DNA from 3 places in the Bradyrhizobium sp. Mp19 genome. Region 1 is predicted to be linked to each of the others. Evidence: riboswitches for the same ligand, from Rfam matches in the RefSeq annotation. Region 1 holds a riboswitch; each other region holds the start of a gene.

Evidence for each region. Region 1 has a riboswitch for cobalamin ahead of QJT82_RS44585 (ribonucleoside-diphosphate reductase subunit alpha). Riboswitches for the same ligand answer to the same signal wherever they lie in the genome.
Region 2: linked by a shared signal. The riboswitch ahead of QJT82_RS30460 (TonB-dependent receptor) and the one ahead of QJT82_RS44585 (ribonucleoside-diphosphate reductase subunit alpha) in region 1 are both predicted to bind cobalamin.
Region 3: linked by a shared signal. The riboswitch ahead of QJT82_RS37065 (TonB-dependent receptor) and the one ahead of QJT82_RS44585 (ribonucleoside-diphosphate reductase subunit alpha) in region 1 are both predicted to bind cobalamin.

The regions. Positions count from the first base shown of each region.
Region 1 is NZ_JASAUT010000121.1:699-8,331, forward strand. It holds gene QJT82_RS44565 (hypothetical protein) at 1-738, opposite strand, end outside; gene QJT82_RS44570 (hypothetical protein) at 2,039-2,209, opposite strand; gene QJT82_RS44575 (ribonucleotide-diphosphate reductase subunit beta) at 2,306-3,220, opposite strand; gene QJT82_RS44580 (hypothetical protein) at 3,221-3,379, opposite strand; gene QJT82_RS44585 (ribonucleoside-diphosphate reductase subunit alpha) at 3,370-5,199, opposite strand; cobalamin riboswitch at 5,410-5,626, opposite strand; gene QJT82_RS44590 (hypothetical protein) at 6,028-6,960, opposite strand.
Region 2 is NZ_JASAUT010000035.1:74,984-82,616, forward strand. It holds gene gspD (type II secretion system secretin GspD) at 1-763, shown strand, start outside; gene QJT82_RS30450 (tetratricopeptide repeat protein) at 840-1,313, shown strand; gene QJT82_RS30455 (peptidase) at 1,321-2,820, opposite strand; gene QJT82_RS30460 (TonB-dependent receptor) at 2,823-5,105, opposite strand; cobalamin riboswitch at 5,211-5,407, opposite strand; gene QJT82_RS30465 (GTP-binding protein) at 5,698-6,675, opposite strand; gene QJT82_RS30470 (amidohydrolase family protein) at 6,623-7,633, opposite strand, start outside.
Region 3 is NZ_JASAUT010000057.1:26,756-34,388, forward strand. It holds gene soxB (thiosulfohydrolase SoxB) at 1-939, shown strand, start outside; gene QJT82_RS37040 (hypothetical protein) at 936-1,391, shown strand; gene QJT82_RS37045 (MBL fold metallo-hydrolase) at 1,778-2,818, shown strand; gene QJT82_RS37050 (ABC transporter substrate-binding protein) at 2,991-3,806, opposite strand; gene QJT82_RS37055 (ABC transporter ATP-binding protein) at 4,007-4,780, opposite strand; gene QJT82_RS37060 (iron ABC transporter permease) at 4,777-5,820, opposite strand; cobalamin riboswitch at 5,933-6,131, shown strand; gene QJT82_RS37065 (TonB-dependent receptor) at 6,240-7,633, shown strand, end outside.

The DNA of each region.
Region 1 (7,633 bases):
CGACGGTTTGATACGAACGAACCCCTCTTGTCGAAATTCGGCTGTGTGGGGCATACCCAGCATGGTGAAACTTGTGGTCCGGGAGTTATTGCTAGGCAAGAGGCCGGCCCTCCTTAGTATGTTGATCTGGGCATCCGAGGCCGTATGGGGACAGAAGACCCAGTGGTCGGCTATGAAACGCTCGTCCTCGGGAATGAAATTTGTGAGCTCCGACAGCGCAGCCCCGGCGGACGAGGATGGCCCGGCTTGCGAAGGTCCGGCCTGAGACGGTCCAGCCTGCGATGACCCGGCTTCCACATTCTGCCAAATTAGATCAGGATCAAACTCTGGGAGTTCCGCGATGGCTTGAGCGATCGGCTGCTGCGAGCCTGGCTGTGGAGAGCTTTCTCTGGCGGCCACCAATGGCCCGGGGGAGGGCGCAGCCGGCGCATATAGATCATCCTCCCGATCCAACAGTGATGAATAGGGATGCCCCGACTCCAAATATTGCGAATAGGGATGCCGGGCGTCCAGATATGGCGAGTAGGCTTTGCCCTGCTGCACGGGAGATCCCGCAGCAGGTGGCAGAGCACTATCTTCGACCTCGCGCAGCTGGTGCTCAAAGCCCGCTGGACCCGCGGGCGCTGATGGTGAATCGGGCTGCGGGCTTGTGTTCGTTGGGCTGATTGAGTTGAAATCCATCCTGCTCCTCCTTTGAAAGTTTGGCTCGAGCCATAGTTCGACGAAGGCCATTTGCATTGCGACCTCCAGAGAACTGTTTCGAAGGCTCGTGTGGAGTGCACCCTCCGAGCCGCCGGCAGAGCATCGGGTGTTCGATGTGCATCTCCATTAAGATGGATAGGCGGCATCGCCCTCTAGACATCCGCTCTCTCATGCTAAGAGAGTTAGCTTTCGAGAAGCTGACGAGCGTCAAGAGGATTCGCAATGAGCCAATGGAGAAGGCATTGACCTTCGCCACAAGCTGCTTCGCATTTTCAATTCATCTCTGCTTGGCGCAGACTTGCGCACGATGCTGTCCTGACGCGGCGCGTCCCCTGCAGTATCTCTCCAGCAGGCGGTCGAGGCTCATCCTGGTGTCGATCAGGATCTGATATGCCAGGATGAGGATGCCGGCCCTTCGCTGGACCGTGGCATGCCTAGCCGTCGCATGCCGGGCTATCGCTTGCAGGGCCATTGCAGGCCGGACCCCACGCTCGACCCTTGCAGCCGGACCGTCTCAGCCAGGTCCTTCCGAAGCCGCACCACCAGAACTGTCCGAGTTCCATATGTTGGACGGACGTCTCGCCAAGGATTACTGGGTTTTCATTGGCCAAACAGCCACAGGCGCTCAGATCGATATGCTGGAGTGCAGCGGAGTGAGACCGAGCAAGGACCGCCACAAAGGTTTTCACTCTTCTCGGGGTGCCCACACAGCCGAACGCAGAGCAGAGGGCTTCATTCGTCTCACGCCATCGCTGGACTCGATCCCTTGGCCCGAAGCCGGCTGAAGATCGGCCTGCGGACTCTGGGGAAGATCGGCCTCCCCACTAGCAACCATGGCTCGCGCCTCGGCAGGGCCATGTCTCTGGCGCCGACAGATTGAAATTGCGGACGGCAACGGCAGTCGGTGACGGCCCCCGGCCGGCGAAAAATTGCCAAGCTCCCACTTTAAGGCCCAATCGATCAGTGCAGAGACCTGGTCACGTCAAGATAGATGCACGGCGAGAGACAAACGATCACCAGTGCGCCCTCTTCTCACTTTTGCCTTCTCCGCCCTGCACTTTATATGAACCGACGCCGCGGAGTCGGCCACCTTGACCATCACGCGTGATTGTCACGTACACAGCCGCCGGCCCGCAGCATTCAAGTCAGGTTTTTCCGCGTCCCTTTGGCTAAGGTGCGTAAAACAGTTTCCGTCCGCCCTTCCCAAAAGGACGGCTAGCGTGCAACCAATTCTTCTTAAGCCGCATTGCAGGCGGCCTTAGCGCAAACCGCGTGGACATCGGTTACGTCGCGCGCCTCGTGAAACCGGGATTGAGTTCATTTGCGCATCGGCACATCAACGGGCGCAGTTTTCTTCGATCGGTTGCCCGATACCGCGCTGCCTCTGCTCATCCCAGCCGGAGCGTTTTTGATGAACTCCGATACTGGCGGACACCTTAGGTGTGCTCAACACCTCCACTTTGGCACGTCCATCCCAAAGGCCCGCGACCATGATTTCGAGCGGCATAGATCAAGGTCCGCTGCGGCCCCGCAAGCAGCGGCAGAGCCGACTTTCGCAAACGTCCGAAAATGCGGGGGCGCTCCAAAGCGCCGTTCCGTCTGGCTACGTCCGGCCGAAAGCTGCCCACACCCCGTCTTCGCCGTCCCAGCTGCCGCGGCTCGCCGCCTTGGAGTACTCGGTGGCGCGCTGCTCGAAGAAATTAGCGTGCTCGACGCCATTGAGAATCTCGACGAGCCAAGGCAGCGGATGCGCCTTGAGCTGGGTGAACCCGCCCTCCTTGGCTTCGAAGAAGCCGAAGACCGGGGCAATCCGCAACTGGGTCAGTCGCCAGTCGGCGACATAGCGGACGTAAGTGTGGATCTGCTCAGGCCTCATGCCCTCGATCTTGCCGAGGCCGAAGGCGAGGTCGACGAAATTCTCCTCCAGCTTCACCATGGTTTTGGCGACGTCGACGATATCGTCACGGACGGAGCGCGTCACCGCGCCGGTTTCTCGGTTCCATTCGTGAAACAGCTTGATAATGCCCTCACAATGCAGGCTCTCGTCGCGAACCGACCAGCTTACGATCTGTCCCATGCCGTTCATCTTGTTGTGGCGGGGGAAATTGAGCAGCATCGCGAAGCTCGCGAACAACGCCATGCCTTCGGTGAAGGCGCCGAACATCGCCAAGGTCCTGGCGACATCGGCTACTGTGTCGACGCCGAACTCGTGCATGTAGTCCGCCTTGGCACGCATCTCGGAATAGCCGCGAAATGCCTCGAACTCGGTCTTGGGCATGCCGAGCGTTTTGAGCAGCAGCGCATAGGCGTCGATGTGGACCGTCTCCATATTAGTGAAGGCCGCCATCATCATCTGGACGGTGAGCGGCTGGAAGATCGGGATGTAGCGCTTAAGATAGTTATCGCCGACTTCGATGTCCGATTGGGTGAAGAAACGGAAGATCTGAGTGAGCAGCGCGCGCTCACTGTCGGTAACGCGGTCCGATGCCCAATCCTTGAGGTCGGCACCAAGCGGCACCTACTCGCCCATCCAATGGGTCTGCTGCTGGCGCTTCCAGAACTCGTAAGCCCAGGCGTAGCGATCGACGTCATAGCTGCCGGTCGAGTCGAGGAGGCCGACGCACCGTTTGCCGATCAGTGTGCGCGGATCGACGGATGAGAGATCGATCACTGACATGCGAGGCACTCCTCATAGTCAGTGTGCCGCTGCGGCTGCGGCGGCGCCGCGTTGTCGCCGTCAGCGATGTTGCCGGCGAACGCCGCGCGCGAGATCGATTTTGAACGGCAGTAGTAGAGGCTCTTCACCCCGCGCTTCCATGCCGTCCAATGCAGCATGTGAAGGTCCCACTTATCGACGTCGGCCGGCAGATAGAGGTTAATCGACTGGCTCTGGCAAATGAACGCGGCGCGGTCGGCGGCAAGCTCGACGATCCAGCGCTGGTCGATTTCGAAGGCGGTGCGAAAGACCGCTTTTTCGTGTTCCGACAGGGTGTCGAGATGGGCGACTGAACCCTCGTGCGCGATGATCGACTGCCAGGTCGCCGAAGTATCTGCGCCCTTGGCGGCCAGCAGCTTGGCGAGATGCGGATTACGCACCGAGATGGCACCGGACAAGGTCTTATGGGTGTAGATGTTGGCCGGGATCGGCTCGACGCAAGCGCTAGTCCCGCCGCAGATGATGCTGATCGAGGCGGTTGGCGCGATCGCGATCTTATGGCTGAAGCGCGCCATCACACCGCGTTCCAGTGCATCCGGGCACGGCCCACGCTCGCGCGCGAGCGTCACGGATGCCGCGTCGGCATCGCGACGGATTTTCCGGAACATGTTCAGATTGAACGACTTGGCCACGACACTTTCCATCGGAATGCCCTTGGCCTGCAGGAACGAATGGAAGCCCATGACGCCGAGGCCGACGGAGCGCTCACGCAAGGCGGCGTAGCGGGCACGCTTCATGCCGTCCGGCGCCACCGTGATGAAGTGGGTCAGCACGTTGTCGAGGAAGCGCATGACGTCCTCGATGAAGCCTGGCTTCTCATTCCACTGATCCCAGGTCTCGAGGTTGAGCGACGACAGGCAGCACACCGCGGTGCGCTCCTCGCCGCGATGATCGATGCCGGTCGGCAGGGTAATTTCGCTGCACAGGTTGGAGGTAGAGACCTTGAGGCCGAGCTCGCGCTGGTGCTTGGGGAGCGACCGGTTCACGGTGTCAATAAACAACAAGTAAGGCTCGCCGGTCTGCAGCCGGTTCTCCAGGATGCGTTGCCACAGTTGGCGGGCGTCGATCTCGCGGATGACATCGTTGGTCCTCGGGCTGCGCAGAGCGAACGCGGTGCCGGCGCCCACGGCACGCATGAACGCGTCGGTAACGTTGATCCCGTGGTGCAGGTTGAGACTCTTGCGGTTGAAGTCGCCGGACGCCTTGCGAATCTCGAGGAACTCCTCGATCTCGGGATGGTGGATATCGAGATAGACCGCCGCAGAGCCGCGCCGCAACGAGCCCTGGCTGATCGCCAATGTCAGGCCGTCCATGACGTGGATGAACGGGATGATACCCGAGGTAACGCCGCCCTTCACCTTCTCGCCGATCGAGCGAACGTTGCCCCAGTAGGTGCCGATGCCGCCGCCGTTAGAGGCAAGCCAGACATTCTCGTTCCAGGTGCCGACGATGCCTTCGAGCGAGTCCGACACCGAGTTAAGGAAGCATGAGATCGGCAGACCGCGCGTGGTGCCGCCGTTGGACAGCACCGGTGTGGCCGGCATGAACCACAGCCGAGACATCGCATCATAGAGACGTTGGGCATGCGCAACATCATCCGCGAAGGCGCAAGACACCCGCGCGAACATGTCCTGGAGCAATTCGCCGGCGAGCAGGTAACGGTCGGTCACCGTCAGCTTGCCGAACGGCGTCAACAGGTCGTCGCGCGTCCGATCGAGCTTGAGATCGGCCCGCCTTGGCGATGGAGCAAGGGGGCGCGGCAGCGGAGCCGGCGATGGCAAGACAAGACCCGACTCAGGCGGGGTAGGCCTTGCCTGCGCTGGGCGCGGCTGCACATGCGGCGGCTCAATGAGATGACCCTGCTGATCGAAATTGTAAGACGGCGACATCGGCAACCCCGCGATGTTGGGCGCGGGCCGGCGCGGACGACTTGCGAGGAATCCGGGCAAATGTCCCCGGCTGCAAGCGACCCACCGGGACACCCCGCCCGAGGACTTTCATTCGGTCGCGGCAGGTCTCCTGGCTCGCGGGTCACTGCGGCCATCGGCCTTCCCGGCGCTGTGTCGCGCCAGTGACCATGATGACAACCGCTCGCCGCTTACAGTTGCGGGGGCAGCCCCGGAGTTGCCGTTTTGGCGCACCGGGTTCCCTCTTAGCTTCCACCCTACAAGATGTGGGGAACGGAAGACCGTGACTGACTATAGATAGGTCTACGCGCCGGGATTCGTCAATTGGAGAGATCAAGATTTAGAAGGCAAAAACATACCGACCGCCCGGACCACTCTATCGCCGCTGTCACTTCTTGCTGCAGAGATGCCTTGGGCTGCCTTTCAGTTTCCGTTAAGCTTGCGCATAGTCGAGGAAATTCTGACCCACGTGTCGCATTGATGCGATCTATGAAACCGCGCGTCAGCAGAGAGGGAATTCGGCAAGGCGCTCTCCGATCTGAATCGCAGCGCTCGCCGCGACAAATGGCATCTGGACGAATCGTTATCCATCGTCGGCGAACAACATTGGCCCTGGCGCGCCTTCGACCAGAATGGCCTTGTTTTTCGACGTCTTGATCCAGCGCCGAAGAGACTCGCGCGCTGCACAGTGGTCCTTAACTGTCAGGGCTCCAGCGCAACGTGCAAGCCCTCGTTGCTTTCAACATGAACGTAACGGGGTCCAATCGGCCGTCCCCTGCCGCTGGCGACGGTGACAACGTCTTCCAGAGGCGTGGCCCGCGCATCCGCCTCTGGGCGAGACAAGATCAGATCCGCATGCAACAGCCCTTCTGATTCGAGGCCGGTCGCATCCACGCCAAGGGCCGCCAAGCTGGCCAAACAACTTTCAAACTCTTCAGCATCGCGAAAGCGACGCTGGATAAACGTCGCGCCGGTAAGACGTTCTGTCACAAGACCACGCTTTGCAAACGCTTCGGCCAACGATTCAAATGGGAACATTCGTAGCACAAAGGAGATGATCCATGGTTGCTTCTCTGTCGCATCGAGAATCTCGCTGAACGTCTTCTCGGTAACGTAGCCGATGCATCCGGTTGACATGATAACATCCACGGAGCGGAGAATGCGCGCGCTATCCGTCGATAGCGCCTCCTTTTCAAGGTCAGCGACGATGCCCTGCTCCAAGAGGCCAACACTCTTTGCATAGCTGATCGCCTGTACCGACACGTCGAGGCCGATAAAGCGCGCCAACCCGACATCAGGCCAGGCTGCATAAAAATTGCGATCGAGACTCACCAGTGTTTCAGAACTGATCGCCCTCATCTCACGCCGGGCGTAGCGGTGACGCAAGCCCCCGAAGGTCAGCGGAAAGCGATGCACTGCTGCGTTGATGCCGTATGAACATCCAACGTCGAGCACGACGGGCTTAAGGCCGGTTGCCGAAGCTTTCGCTGCCAGGATTTGGCGCACAACCGGCTCAGCCACGTCCGGAATCATATAATCTAGGTCTCCGAGGATCGAGAAATATGCCCTCGGATCATCAGAAGCATAAATATTATGGAATATAGCTTTAGACCGATTAATACGCGAAAAATCCATCCGCAACACAGTTCCTCCCATCTCATTTGCAAGCGAGTCGACGACAGTGCCTTCGTACTCGCCCGCACTTTGGTATACAGGTCGGTCTTACACCCGCCGATGCGACAGCAGAAGCGGCAAGCGGACAAGAGCATCCGCCTGCGTAAGATTTTCATGAAACTGGTCCCGCACCGATGAACAGCCGCTGGAGATACATTCGGCCGAGTTGAGAGCGGGTCGAGGCAACGGCAGGCAACATGAGAAGAACCGTTTCTGTCGCGTGATAAGATTGGCAGCATTCGTGAGCGCGAATCGGCCAGCACCTTAGAGAAGCGAGCTGACCGAAAGCTGACGAGCGTTCGTTACCCGATGACCGCGGCAGGTTTCCATTTAGGAAGAAGCATCGGCCTCCAACTTGGGACGAATTTTGGTGTCGATCCTGTCGTGAAAATAGCAGGTATACTCATCCGATCTCGGAGGCTGCATCTTGAAGAAAGTGCTATGTGTTCCTGTTTTCACCTGCCTGACGTCGCCAGGACGCTCGGCGCGCCGCTGACGCTGCCATCGACGCCTTACAGTTACATGTTCTGGATCAGGACCTCGCGACCGCACTACAGGAATTCGGTCACAATCGGAATATCCGGGTCAATGTAAGTACTGGGGTGAAGGGGCGGATTCGCGGGCGGCTACCGGA
Region 2 (7,633 bases), on a different contig from region 1:
CGGCACCCAGGCCACTTCCGCGCCCGCGACCACCACGGACGCGACCACCGGCGCGGTCTCGGTCGCGGGATCGCTCACCAATGCCTTCATCAACCAGAGCTTCCCGGGCTTCAACTTCCTGATCGGAAATGCGACGCAGCCGAGCCTGATCCTGGATGCGCTGCATGCCGTCACCAGCGTCAAGGTGCTGTCCAATCCCTCGCTGGTCGTGATCAACAACCAGGTCGCGACGCTGCAGGTCGGCGACGTCGTCCCGGTCTCGACCGGCAGCGCGACGGTGCTGACCACGAGCAACACGGTGGTCAACACCATCGACTATCGCAACACCGGCATCATCCTGAAGGTCTCGCCACGCGTCAGCGTGAACGGCACCGTGCGGCTCGATGTCGAGCAGGAGATCAGCAACGTTCCCCAAAGCAGCGGCAGCACGGTCAACCTGACGCCGACGGTGTCGGAACGGCGGGTCAAGAGCCAGATCTCGGTCGCCAACGGTCAGACCGTGCTGCTGGCCGGCCTGATCAGCGAGCAGCAGAGCGGCGCCCGCAATGCGCTTCCCGTGCTCGACCAGATTCCGGGCCTCGGTGACGCCTTCGGGCATCAGAGCAACGGCACCCAGCGTACCGAGCTGATCATCTTCATCCGCCCGCAGATCATCCGCAACGGTTCCGACGCCCAGACCGTGGCCGAGGAGCTTCGATCGAAATTGCGCGGCAGCATCGCCACGACATCGACCAATGCACCGATCACCACCAGCTATCACTGAGCCGGGCGGCAGGATGCGCCGCGTTCTCGCACGACGGACGCGTCTCTCGGCTTCGCTTGCGGTCGTGGTTTGGGCGATGACCGCCTCTGTCGCGAGCGCCGACAGCGTCGCGCGCGGATCGGCCGCCTTCCATCGCGGCGACTATGTCCGGGCGGCTCGGGAGCTCGCGCCGGCCGCCGAGCGCGGTAATGCACGCGCGCTCGGCATGCTCGGCTTCTTGTATGAGCACGGCTTCGGCGTGCCGCAGGCCTACGCAGCCGCCGCCGACTGCTACTATCGCGGCGCCGTGCAGGGCGACCCGTTCGCGCAAGCCCAGCTCGGCCTGATGTACGACAAGGGTCACGGCGTTCCGACAGATTTCGTGCTGGCCTACAAATGGCTCAATCTGGCCGCGGCCCGCTCGAACGGGCGGCAGCGCGATGCTTATCTCCGGTTCCGCGATGCGGTCGCATCCAAGCTCTCGACCTATGAAATCATTGCCGGTCAGCGGTTCGCACTGGAATGGGCCCCCGATCGGCCAGCGCCGGACGTGCACCTGACCGTCAAGTAATCGCGGCTTACGAGGGCGTGCGCTCGAGGCTCGCGGAGACGCGCCTGCCTCGTACCTTCCGCCGCCGCAACCGGCGCCAGCCGATCACGATCCCGCTGATCGAGATAATCGTGCCAGCCGCCGATAGCAGCCACACCACGACATCGCGCGCCGGCGAGATGCGTAGCAGCAGCGGGAAGTCGAGGCTGTGCAGCGCGTTGAACAGCCAGCGGTAGGACCGGCGGCTGTCGTCGCTGCGGTCGAGGATCTCGCCGGTGACGGGAGAGACGTGCAGCCAGGTGTGGGCGGGATCGTCGAAGCCGATCCGCAAGACGGGAAGCTCGCGCGCCTGGTGCAGCGTGTACCAGTAGGCGTCGGGTTCATCGAGCTGCCGCGCTGATGTCATCGCAGCGCCGGGCATTGCGTGTCGAGCGGCAGCGATGATCTCGTCGCGCGAGAGGGTCATCTGCGCACCGGTCACAAGATCGGCGATGCTGCGGCCGCCATTACCGTCGTCGAGCAACATCACCCCGTGTCCGCCGATCCAGACGAAGCGCGCCTCCACCGCCGGCATCGATGGCGACGACTGGAAGCCGGCGACGATGTCGGGCGTGTCGTGGCCGCTGTAGCCGATCGTAATCTCGCGGGTGATGCCGCGAGCGGAGAACGCGCCACCGGGATTGAGCGACAGCCAGCCGCTGAACATCCAGGTCAAGACGCAGATGCCGCCGATCAGGCCGGCGATGTGATGCCAGGCCATCCAGCCGCGATAGGGCGAGACGGCGCCGCTCGCATGGCGGCGCGTCAGCCGCAGGCGCAAAATGCCGATCCAGAAGCCGGTGACCGCGACCACAAGACAGACCCCCGAGATCCAAAGCACCACGTCTCGCCACAGCGGGCCGTCCTTGCGCAGGACGGTCGGATAGATCCAGTGCGGGATCGAACCAAGCCAGTTCCAGATGCGCTCGCGACGCGTGGTGTCGAGCGCGATCTCGCCGGTGCGCGAGGAGACGTAGAGTTCGGTGCCATCGGCGTCGCCGAGGCCGATCAGATAGAGCGGCCGCAACGGATCGAAGCGCGCGGTCACCGACCATTGGTCGCGCGTCACGGTGTCGAGCAGTTGGGGTTGCACCGCGCGCGGATGATGGCGCGCGATGGCCAGCGCCTGGTCCGGCGTGATGCGGTCGATCTCGCTGCCGTCGGTCGCCGAAATCGTGATCGTCCCTCCCTTCCAGCCGGTCACCCGATAGACGGGCGTGTCGTCCATCATCGCGAGCCGCAGGTCACGCGGATAACGCTCCACGCCCGCGATCGCCATCGCGCGATCGGGTGTGACCCGCACCTTGCTCCAGAGGACGACAGGAAGCGCGGCGAGGCGCTCGCTGTCGGTGAGGCGCGGAAAGGCCACGTACATCATGACGAGGCCGGAGATGAACCACATCGCGAAGAGGAGACACGTCGCAATGCCGATCCAGCGATGGACGACATAGAGCCATCGCCGCCCGCGCCGGATCAGAGCGTTGCGCATGGTCAAAACTTCACGTTGACGGACAATTCGGCGGTGCGCGGCATGCCGAGCAGCCACTGCCCGGTGCCGTTCGAGGTCACCGCGTAAACCTTGTCGAACAGATTGTAGAGGCGGAACGCGACCGTGGTGCGGTCATCCGGCTTCCATCTGATGCCGCCATTGACCACATTGTAGCCCGGCCGCAACTGGGTGTTGGCGAGATCGGAGTACATCGCACCGACGATCTGCACGCCGCCATAGACCGACCAGTTGGGCGCGAAATCCCACGTCAGCCAGACGTTCGAGACCTGCTGCGGCACGTTGACCGGGACATTGCCGTTGAAGCTGACGATCTTGCCGCCGACCACCTGGCTGTTGTTGTCGTATCTGGCGCGCAGCAGCGCAAGATTGGCGTCGACCCGCCAGCCGTCGCTCAGGGCGAGCCCGATCGATCCTTCGACCCCGCGCGATGATTGCTGGCCGATCTGCAATGCCAGGCCTCCGGTGGGATTGCCGGGATCGGGAATCGTGAGCCCGGTCTTGACGATCTCGTAGGCAGCCAGCGTCCACTCGCCGTGGCCGCCCCAGAACGCCTGCTTGACCCCGATCTCGGTCTGCTCGCCGGTCGCAAGCTGGAAGGTTTTTTGCGAGACGGGCAGCGAGATCAGGTTGCTGACCGGATCGACGCCGACCGCGTACTGGCCATAGAACGCGAGGTTCTTGATCGGCTCGTAAACGAGGCCGGCGCGCCAGCTGGTCCCCGATAGCTTCGTCTCAAAACTGTTTGCCGGCGTCTTGTAGTCGGTGCGCTCCACCTCGGGGCGATCATACCTGACCCCGGTGACCAGCGACAATTGATCGGTCAGCGAGAGCCGATCCTCGGCGAACAGCGCGTATTGATCGACGATCGCGTTGAAGCCCGGCGTGGTCGCCGTCGTCGTCGCGAAGAACGATCCCGGATCGAACACGTATGGATTGACCGACGACGCACCGCCAAAGGGCGAATTGTTGGTATGGGTGAAGTCGATCCGGTTGACGTCGAACCCGGCGACGAACTGGTTCGCAAGTCCGAACACGTGACCGCTGAAGGTCGTATCCATCCGGTTGCCGAGCTGCTTCTGGTCGTGGAAGATTTCGATATAGCTCGTGCGATCGATCAGTTGGGTCTTCGGATTCCAGGTGTAGTTCTCGATGTCGCGCCAGTGCCGCTCGCTGGTCAGATAATACAGCGTGTTGTTGACCTTGATGCCGTCGGCGACGTCCCACTCGGTCTTGAACCGGGTCCAGCTGTCCTGATAGCGGATCGCGCTATCCAATGCGTTGTAGTTCTTGAAGCGCAGCGCGTCCTGGATCGAGCCGTTGATCAGCGGCGTGCCGAAATAGCGTGACGGGCTGCGGTCGCCGTAGTCCTCCGACAGCGTGAAGGCGAGATTGTCCGACGCCTGCACCCGCACGGCGGCGGAGACCACCGCATTCGAGGTCTTGTCGCGATCGACCCAGCCGTCCGACATGTTGCCGGTGGCGTTGACGCGGTACGACACATTGGGATTGATCGGACCGGTGCTGTCCACCGAGAGCCGCCGGGTCATGTTGCTGTCGAGCGAGACCTCGGCCTCGTTATAGGGCGTGCTCTGCGGTTTCTTCGGGATCACATTGATGACGCCGCCGATCGCGCCTTCGCCGTAAAGCACCGAGGCCGGGCCGCGCAGCACTTCGATACGTTGAGTCGACCAGGTGTCGTAGGGAAACGTCAGCGTGCCGGAGCCGATATAGAAGCGCGTGCCGTCGTACAGCGTCATCACCGAGTTGCTGCCGGCAAAGCCGCGGGTGCTGAACGACAGGCCGCCATTGCCGGGCGCCGGCGTTGCGATGAAGCCGGCCGCGTCCTGGGTGACGGCATCGACCACATTATGCTGGCCGCGCTCAGCGATGGTCTGCGCCGTGATGATCTCGACGCTGGCCGGCGTCTGCAGCGGCGTCAGATTGAGCCGGCTGCCGGTGCCGCCCTGCGTGGTGGCATTGAGCGTCGGCGATACCGCCCCCGATGCGCCTGACGCCGCGGCGCGCGGCGTGTTGCCGGCTGGTGCGGCCGTCGCGGGCCTTGGCCGTGGCCGCGCCGCGGCGGCCATGTCACGGCTGCGCACCGCAGGCTTCGGCCTTGCCGCAGCGGAAGGCGCGACCTCGATCGGATCGAGCCTGGTTGGTGGAAGTGTCTGTGCCGAGCCTTCGGCCGGCAACAGCAGCGATGACAGGGAGCAGACGAGACCGAGGCGCCATTTGCGCGCAACGGGAAAGGACGGAGACATGAAAGGACTCGCGGTAACGTGGCACGTCACCGCGAACGCGGACTGGCGCATTGCCCAAAAGGCAGTGCTCCGATCCCACCAGGACGCCCCCGCCCGATGTGCTCGCGTGTGACCACGACTGACGGCAGGTCTCCTGGCTCACGGGTCATCGCCTGTCGACGCCTTCCCGGGCCTGATAGCCCAGTGGCAAATTGACGAAAGGCTCGCCGTTTACAGTTGCGGGGACAGCTGCGGCATTGGGGTTACCCTCGCACCGCATTCCCTTTTGATCCCCGAAGGGAACCGTCGGCAAAAACGATAGGTGGTGCCGGCAAGGCTGTCAATTCGATGCGATCGTCCCACACATGCTTTGCGAAATGCTGCGGCGGCGATGACACAGCGGCATCTGCGGCTGACGCGGAGACTTCTTGTCCCGTCATCCCCGCGCTGTCGTCCTGGCGAAAGCCAGGACCCATAACCACCGAATTCGATAGAGAGCGCGATAGTGGCCCCAGCGTCGCACAACAATAGGCGGTTGGGGTAATGGGTCCTGGCTTTCGCCAGGACGACGCTGAATACATTCACATTCTCTCAGGATGACGGGACATTTGCGTCACTCGACGCAGCCTTCCATGATCGCATCAATCTCCGCCCGCGACAGAACACCCATCTCGGCGATGAACACGATTCGCGTGCGCGGCACGCCGGGCGACGGCACGCCGCCCGCAGCCAAGGTCGCGCGGCCGCCGGCGAGTTGAAACACGGTCAGCCGCCCGGGCTGTTCCACCGTCTCGAACAATCCCTTCGCCCGCGCCAGCTTCGGCGCCAGCCTGCCGATCGCCTGCTGCAGGCGCAGCAGCACGACGGGCCGCTCCGAGGTCCAGCTCAGCGTCTCGAAGCGATCGGACGCCGGCCGTCGCGGCGCGGTCTCGCGCGGCGCCGACACATGATCGAGATCCGCCGGAAACAGCAGCGCGGCCGGCACCTCGCCATGCAACGCATCGACCACCACGGCTGCCGGACGCGCCGCGCGCACGGCGTCGCGGATCGCGGCGCACGCAGCGGCGTCAGTCAGATCGACCTTGCTCAGCGCCACCACATCCGCCGCCCGCAGCTGCGAGCGCAGCAGCGCGTCGTTCAGCATCGCCGCAGGCTGCGTCGCGTCGACCACGCACAGCACGGTCTCGAGCGGCGCCTCCTTCCAGATCACGGGATCCATCAGGTTGCGCACGATGTCGGCGGGATCGGCGATCCCGCTGGTCTCGATCACGATGAATTCGGGACGCGGATCACGCCGCAGCAGCGTGGCGAGCGTGCGCAGCAGGTCGCCCTCCAGCGTGCAGCAGATGCAGCCATTGCTCAGGTTGACCACGCCGTCGCTGGCGCCCGCGATCAGCTCCGCGTCGATATTGATCGCCCCGAAATCGTTGACCACGGCGGCGATGCGCCGCCCTTGCGCATGCGCCAGCAGATGGTTGACGATCGTGGTCTTGCCCGCCCCGAGGAAGCCCGCGACCAGCAGGATCGGGACCGGCACCTCAGCCTCCGGTGACGGGCCGGCGCACTGGCCGGCCGGGACGCGCCGCGACATCGAGCACACCATCGCTGATCAGCGGCTGGCCGCTGACCACGAGATGCCGCACGCCCTCCGCCGGACGATTCATCGCGGAGAAGGTCGCGCGATCGCTCAGCGTCTCGAAGTCGAACACCACGACATCGGCGTCGGCGCCGACCTGCAGCCGGCCCTTGGCCCGCATCGCCGGCGTGCTCGCCGACAGGATCTCGGCCGGGATCAGCGCACATTTGCGGATGCCCTCGAGCAGCGACACCTTCTTGCGCTCGCGCACCCATTCGCGGATGAAGCGGGTGAAGCAGCCCGCCGAACGCGGATGCGAGGTGGCATCGTCGGGCAGTGGCCAGGCGTCGCCGCTATAGGGGCGGCCGTCCGACAGCGTCCACGGCATCGCGTCGGAGGCGATCGCGCCGCCCGGATACAGCACCGCCATGTCGAGCAGATCGCGATGATGCGCGTTGTTCTCGATGTCGAGCACGTGCCACAGCACCAAGGTCGAGGGCTCTTCGGCCTGTGCCGCCAGCAGCTCCTCGCGGCTGCCGAAACGGTGACCGTCGGTCACGCGCTGCACCGAATCGTAACCGAGGCCGTTGCGCTCCTCGAATTTCGGATCGCTGAAGAAGGTCGCCGCCAGCACGGTCGAGCCGGTGCCGTAGGGATAGGCCTCCACCGTGATCGGCAGGCCCTGCGCCTGCGCTTTCGCGATCAACGCAACACAGCGTTCGATATCCGTCTTGCTCGACGAGTTGAAGTGACAGATGTGCATATGCGCGCCGGTGGCGCCGGCATAGCCGATCAGGCGGATATAGGCCTCCGCTGCGCTTTCGGGATCGATCCGCGACATGTAGGCGACGTGGGTGAAGGTCGGCACCGCATGCGTGGCCGCGAGCTGGCACACCGCGGTCAATTCCTGCACGCCGGCGCCCGGCGCATAGGCGTTGAGAATGCCGATGCCGATACCGCCCTCGTTCAGGCC
Region 3 (7,633 bases), on a different contig from region 1:
GACGGCCATCGCAATAACGATAAGGTCGAGGCGGTGATCCTGCTGTCGCACAACGGCATGGATGTCGACCTCAAGCTCGCCAGCCGCGTCACCGGCATCGACGTCATTCTCGGCGGCCACACCCACGACGCGATCCCGATCCCGATCACGGTGACCAATGCCGGCGGCGTCACGCTGGTGACCAATGCCGGCTCCAACGGCAAGTTCATCGGCGTGCTCGATCTCGATCTCGCCAAGGGCAAGGTCGCCAATGTCCGCTACCGGCTGCTGCCGGTGTTCGCCGAACTGCTCAAGCCCGATCCTGCGATGCAGACGCTGATCGACAAGATGCGCGATCCGCATGTCGACGAATGGAACAGCAAGCTGGCCTCGGCCGACCGGCTGCTCTACCGCCGCGGCAATTTCTCCGGCACCGTCGATCAGTTGATCTGCGATGCGCTGCTGAACGAGCTCAACGCCGAGATCGCGCTGTCGCCGGGCTTCCGCTGGGGCATCACCACGCTCGCCGGCCAGCCGCTGACCATGGAAGACGTGCTGTCGGAAACCGCGATCACCTATCCGGAGACCTACGTCGCCACGATGACCGGCAGCCAGATCAAGGATGTGCTGGAAGACGTCTGCGACAATCTGTTCAACGTCGATCCCTATTATCAGCAGGGCGGCGACATGGTCCGCGTCGGCGGCCTCGCCTACACCTGCACGCCCGGCGAGACCGTCGGCAAGCGCATTTCCGAGCTGAAGCTCGGCAGCGGCAAGCATCTCGAAGCCGGCAAGCACTACAAGGTCGCAGGCTGGGCCTCGGTCAACCAGCAGAGCGGCGCGCCGATCTGGGATGTCGTCGCCAGGCATCTGCGCTCCGGCCGGCCGCCGAACCGCGACGAACCCGGCGTGACGCTGAAAGGCGTCGAGGACAATCCGGGCATCGCGAGGCACGGATGACGCGGCGCACGATCATCGCGGCGCTCGGCCTCGCGGCGATCGCACTGGCGACGCCGCTCGCCCGCGCCCAGCTGGCGCCGTTGCAGGACAAGCCGTTCGCCGAGCACAAGGTCGTGCTGCAGCTCTCCGACAACGATCCGAGGAAGCAAGGCCTCGTCATCAGCGTCGCCAACAATCTGATGAAGCACTACGATCCCGACAAGGTCGCGGTCGAGATCGTCGCCTTCGGCCCGGGCATCGACCTGCTCAAGCCCGACAACCCGAACCGCAAGCTGGTCGAGAGCCTGGTCGCGCAGGGCGCGCGGGTCGACATCTGCCTCAACACCGTCGACACGATCGAGCGCGACAGCGGCAAGCGGCCGGACTACATCGCCGCCGCCACCCCCGTGCAGGTCGGCGTCGCACAGATTTTGCTGCTCACCGAGAACGGATACACGCTGGTCCGTCCGTAACCCTGATCGCCGTCGTCCCCGACGCCACCATCGTACCATCGAAGTGGTGCACCTGATGGAGCTGCAGGAGCAGGGCTCGAGTTACGTGCGGCCGTAGAGCTCGCGTCAGCCCAAACCCATCGAACCCGTCACCCCTGAGGAGCCGCGAAGCGGCGTCTCGAAGGATGCACGGCCCCGATGTCTTCACGAGCGCCGTTCCTTTCCTGGAAGATTCGGGCCGTCCACCCTTCGAGGCTCGCTTCGCGAGCACCTCCAGCGACAAAGGCGAAGCCTTTGCGCGGGGGTGACGGGACAGGAGTCGCGCGGGGATGGATTTGCTTTGAATGGACCCTATCTATGGAATAATATCCTCCATGTGACTCGGCCCGGAGAATAGGTAAGCCGTCATGATCTTTCGCCAGCTCTTCGACAGCGTATCCGGCACCTACAGCTATCTGCTCGCGAGCCGCGCCGGCGGCGAGGCATTGATCCTCGATCCGGTGCTGGAGAAGGCCGACCGCTACTGCAAGCTGCTGCAGGAACTCGACCTCAGGCTGGTCAAGGCCGTCGACACCCATCTGCATGCCGATCACGTCACCGGCCTCGGCGAGCTGCGCGACCGCACCCAGTGCATCACCATCATGGGCGAGCAGAGCAAGGCCGACGTGGTGTCGATGCGCGTCTCCGACGGCGACAAGGTGACGATCGAGGGCCTTTGCCTCGAGGCAATGTACACGCCCGGCCACACCGACGATTCCTATAGTTATTTAATGGGCGACCGCGTCTTCACCGGCGACACGCTGCTGATCCGCGGCACCGGCCGCACCGACTTCCAGAACGGCAGCGCGCGGGCGCAGTACGATTCGATCTTCAACCGCCTGCTGAAGCTGCCCGAGGAGACTATGGTGTTCCCCGCGCATGACTACAAGGGCGACACCGTCTCCACCATCGGCGAGGAGAAGCGCTACAATCCGCGGCTGCAGGTCAAATCGATCGACGACTATGTCGAGCTGATGAACAACCTCAATTTGCCGAACCCGAAGCTGATGGATGTCGTGGTGCCCGCCAACATGCATGTCGGCCTGCACCAGGACGAACTCGCCAAGGAAGGCCTCTCCCTCAACGCGCGCGACGCCATCGCGAGCCTCGGCCGGCCCGATATCCTCCTGGTCGATTTGCGCGAGAGCGGCGAGCGGGCCAAGCACGGCACGCTCGCGGGCGCGCTGCACGCGCCCTATCCCGGAATCTGCGCCACCCTGCAGCCCGGCGGCATGCTGCGCGAAGTCGCGGCCGCAACCGGCCGCCGCGTCGTGTTCTTCTGTGCCTTCGGCGAGCGTTCGGCGATGGCGGTGGCCGCCGCGAAGAAGGCCGGACTGGTCAATACCGCTCATATCGAAGGCGGCATCGATGCGTGGAAGAAGGCCGGCGGGCCGGTGGTGATGGGGTAAACGTCCAACCGTCTAGCCCACACGAAAATATGAGACCGTCACCCTGAGGTGCGAGCGGAGCGAGCCTCGAAGGGTGCACGGCCACGTCCTGTCCGCAAACATTTGGAGACATCCGGGCCGTGCATCCTTCGAGACGCGCTACGCGCTCCTCAGGATGACGGATGACGAAGGATCACCGCGTCACTCGCTGCAACTCTTCCGTCAGCCGATCCAGCGCATCCGCCAGCATCACGCCGCCGCACACGGTGAGCCGCTCGGGCAGCACGATGCGCTTGCTTTGCGGATAGAAGCGCTCCAGCGCCGGATGCAGCAGGAAGGCGCGACCGTCATCCTCGGCGCGGTCGCCGGCTTCCGACACCAGGATGAAATCCGGCCGCAGTTTTACGATCGCCTCCAGCGAAGCAAACCCGCCTGCGCCGACGCCAAGTTCGCCGGCGGCGTTGGCGAGGCCGGCTGCCGCCAGCAGCGAGCTGACCAGGCTGCCGTCGCCAGGCACAAAGCCGCGCCGCTCCAGCGGCAGCACGCGGTAGTGATGCGCGCTTGCCGCGGCCCGCGCCCGGGTGGTGGCCGCGTCGAGGCGCGCGATCGCGGCCTCCGCGCGATCGGGATGCTGCACCACATCGCCCATCGCGCGAATCTGCTCCTTCACTTCGTCCAGCGTGCGCGGCACCGTGAATTCGACGAGGTGCAGCCCGTTGGCCTTCAACAGGTCGCGGGTCGCGCGCTTGTCGAACAGGCTGACCACGACGAGATCGGGCTTGAGCATCAGCACGTCCTCAGCCTCGCCGGACAGGCGCGGAAAATTTCGCGCCTTCTCGGCGGCCCAGGATTGCCAGGCATCGCGCGAGAAGCGGCTGAGACCGATGATCTGGTCCGGATCGGCCAGCGACAGCACAAGCTGGTCGCTGCAGACATTCATCGAGACGATGCGCGGTCCGGCGGCAAAGGAGATGCTCGCCGGCATGAACCAGGCAAGAACCGAAAACATAAGCGCAAGACAGAGCGAAGCAAGACGGCTGCCACGCTGAAGGTGTGCTCCCTCTCCCGCTTGCGGGGGAGGGTTGGGGTGGGGGTGTCGCCGCGAGTCATCTCGCGGAGAGAGCCCCCACCCGCTGCGCTCTTCGAGCGCAGCGACCTCCCCCGCAAGCGGGAGAGGTGAACTGGGCTCGTGGTGAGGCAGCGGCCACATCACACGTCCGCCCACGGCACGATGACGGCCTCCCGCTGAAATTCGGCACGATAGGCGCTGACCCGGAACACGCTGGCGAGGACGCTCTCCGACAATGCCTCGACAGGCGCGCCCTGTGCGGCCAGCCGCCCCTCCGCGAGCACCAGCACATGATCGGCAAAGCGCGCCGCGAGCCCGAGATCGTGCGTCACCACGATCACCAGCACGCCGGTGTCGGCGACGTTGCGCAGCTTCTGCATCACGTCGATCTGATGGCGCGGATCGAGCGAGGCGGTCGGCTCGTCGGCGAGGATCACCGGCGCCTCCACCGCGAGCACCCGGGCCAGCGCGACGCGGCTGCGCTCGCCGCCGGAGAGTTCGGTGACGCGGCGATCGCTGAATTCAGTTACGTCGACCGCCTGCATCGCCCGCAGCACCGCCTCCATATCCGTCGGCGACAGCCGCGCCGGATCGGTCGCGCCGTGCGGATAGCGGCCGAGCGCGACAATGTCGCGCGCCGGCAGCGGCCAGTGCACCATGTGCCCCTGCGGCAGATAGGCAAAGCGCTTCGCACGCTCGCGCAGCGGCAGCGACGCCAGCGGATCGCCGCCGATCCGGATCTCGCCGTCGGAGGGAATCAGCCCGGCCAGTGCACGCAGCAGCGTGGTCTTGCCGGCGCCGTTCGGCCCGACCAGCGCGACCAGATGGCCCGATGGCAGCGACAGCGAGATATCGTGCAGCACCTTGCGGCTGCCGAGCGAGGCATTGAGAGCGGCGGAGGAGAGCAGCGTCATGCCACACCTCCGCCGAGCGCGCGGCGTTCGCGCATGATGAGGTAAAGGAAGAACGGCACGCCGATGATCGAGGTCAGCACGCCGACCTTGATGTCCGAGGTCGAGGGGATGATACGCGCCGCGATATCGGCCGCGAGCAGCAGCGCCGAGCCGGTGAGCGCGCTCGGCACCAAGAGCCGCGCCGGATCGTGACCGATCAGCGGACGCATCAGATGCGGCGCGACGAGGCCGATGAAACCGATCGTGCCGGTGACCGCGACCGCGCCGCCGACGCCGAGCGCCACGCCCGTGATGACGAGTAGCCGCAACCGCCCGACATCGACGCCGAGGCTCTGCGCCGCCTCCTCGCCAAGCGTCAGCGCGCGGAAGGCGTTCGCCTGGCTGAGCAGGATGGCGGCGCCCGCGACGATGAAGGGCAGTGCCAGCGCCACGTGCTGGAAGCTGCGGTCCTCCAGCGAGCCGAGCAGCCAGAACGCGATCTCCAACACCACGAACGGATTGCTCGAGAGATTCATCACCAGCGCCGTCGCCGCCCCCGCAAAGCTCGAGATCGCAAGCCCGGCGAGGATCAGGATCAAGAGCCCGGCATTGCGGCCGGCGATCGCAAGCAGCGCGAACACCGAGCCGAAGGCGGCGATGATCGCCACCACCGGCAGCGCATAGGAGCGCACATCGGCGAGGCCCAGCGCGATCACCAGCACCGCGCCGAAGGCCGCCGATTGCGGCGCGCCGAACAGCGACGGCGAGGCCAGCGGATTACGCAGCAGCCCTTGCAGCGCCGCACCGGACAGCCCGAGAATAGCGCCGATCGCGAATGCCAGGATGGTGCGCGGCAGGCGGATCTCGCGCACGATCACCTGCGCCACATCGCTGCCGCCGCCGAACAGCGCCTCGATCACCGCAAGCGGCGACAGCCGCACCGGCCCGATGCCGAGCGAGATCAGCAGCAGCAGGACCACGAGCGCGAGCAGCGCCGCGGTGGCGCCCCACCGGCGTCGCGCCGCGACCTCGGCCGCCAAGGCAAAATCCTGCACGCTCATTGAATCCATGCTCTTACAGCGATCGCCGTGGCAGACAAGCGACACTCGACAAAAACCGTGGCCGCCCGGCCGCCGCCCGACTTCGGCCGGATTGACTTTGCTGCCCGGCCGAACCCTAGATGAACATGACGGTTCTTTCATGAGATGAAAAGGGAATGCGGTACGGGGAAACTTCCCCAACGCCGCGGCTGCCCCCGCAACTGTATGCGGTGAATCCTTCGTCACAGGCCACTGGGAATCTCGGTCCTGGGAAGGCGACGAAGGGTAACGACCCGCGAGCCAGGAGACCTGCCGTCAGCCGTGGTCACACGCGAGGATGCCGGTCGGGGAGTACAGGCATGAGCTTCACCTGATGCCGTGAGCACGATGGTGAGACTGGTTCGCGGTGACGTGCCACTGACGTTGCCGAGGCCTCGCTTATGTTCTCCTTCTCTCTCGATCGGCGACACCGCGCGCTTCTGCTCGCGTCGACGATGATCGCGCCGGCAATCCTTGTCCCCGCCGCGCGGGCGCAGCAGGCGCCCGCTCCCGATCAGCTGCCGGCGATCGAAGTCACCAAGCCGGGCGACCAGAACGTCACGCGCGCCAGGCCGGCCGCCGACGAAGCGCCGGCGCCGCGCCGCCCGGCGCCGGGCACCACGCAGAGTAACAATGCGGGCAGCGGCAGCGGATCTGGCACGACAGCGACCGGCGTGGCCACCGGAACGGGTGGCACCGGCGGCGGCCGCCAGTTCGCCGGCATTGTCGGCGCCTCCTCGGCCGTGATCACCGCCGACGACATCGCGCATTCGCCGGTGCAGTCGTTGCCGGAGATCCTCGCGCAGGTGCCGGGCGTGCAGCTGCAAACGCCCTATGGCGGGCCGAACGGCGCCAAGACCTCGGTCGACCTGCGCGGTTTCGGCGCATTCGCGACCGACAACACGCTGTTCCTGCTCAACGGCCGCCGCCTTAACGACGTCGACAAGGCCGGCTTCGACCTCACCACGATCCCGCTCGATTCCATCGAGCGCATCGAGATCACGCGCGGCAACAGCGGCGCCGTGCTCTACGGCGACAACGCCGTGGGCGGCGTGGTCAACATCATCACCAAGACCGGCGTCGGTGGCCCGCCGACGACGATGCGGGCCGAGGCCGGAATTGGCTCGTTCAACACCCGCATGGCCGCGGTCTCCGCGGCGCTCAATTCCGGACCGTGGTCCACCTCGTTCTACGGCAACGGCATCAAGTCCGACGGCTACCGCGTCAACAATGCGCTCGACCAGCGCAACGCGGTCGGCAACATCAACTACACCACGCCTGATCTCACCGCCTTCCTCACCGTCACCGGCAGCGACCAGAGGCTCGGCCTGCCCGGCGGACGGCTGGTCGATCCGTCGATCGGCGTCAACGAGCTGCTCACCGATCGCCGCGGCGCCGCGACGCCCTTCGACTATGCCAACCAGCAAACCGCCAGCGTCACCACCGGCTTCACCAAGACGCTGATCAACGGCGTCGACCTGATCGTCGACGGCGGCTGGCGGCAGCGCGAGACGCAGAGCGGCTTCTTCGGCAAGGTGCCGACCATCAGCTTCGCTTCGACATACAATGACGCTGCGCTGCAGACCTGGTCGCTCACGCCGCGGCTCAGCGTCAAGAATGTGATGCTGGGGATGCAGTCGACGATCCTGACCGGCATCGACTATTACGATTCGACCTTCCGCGAGGCGCGCGGCGCCTATCAGGGCGTCGACCCGTTCCACATCTACAATATCGAGCAGCAGTCCGTGGCCGGCTACTGGCAGCACACGATCGGCGTGCTGCCGACGACCGACTT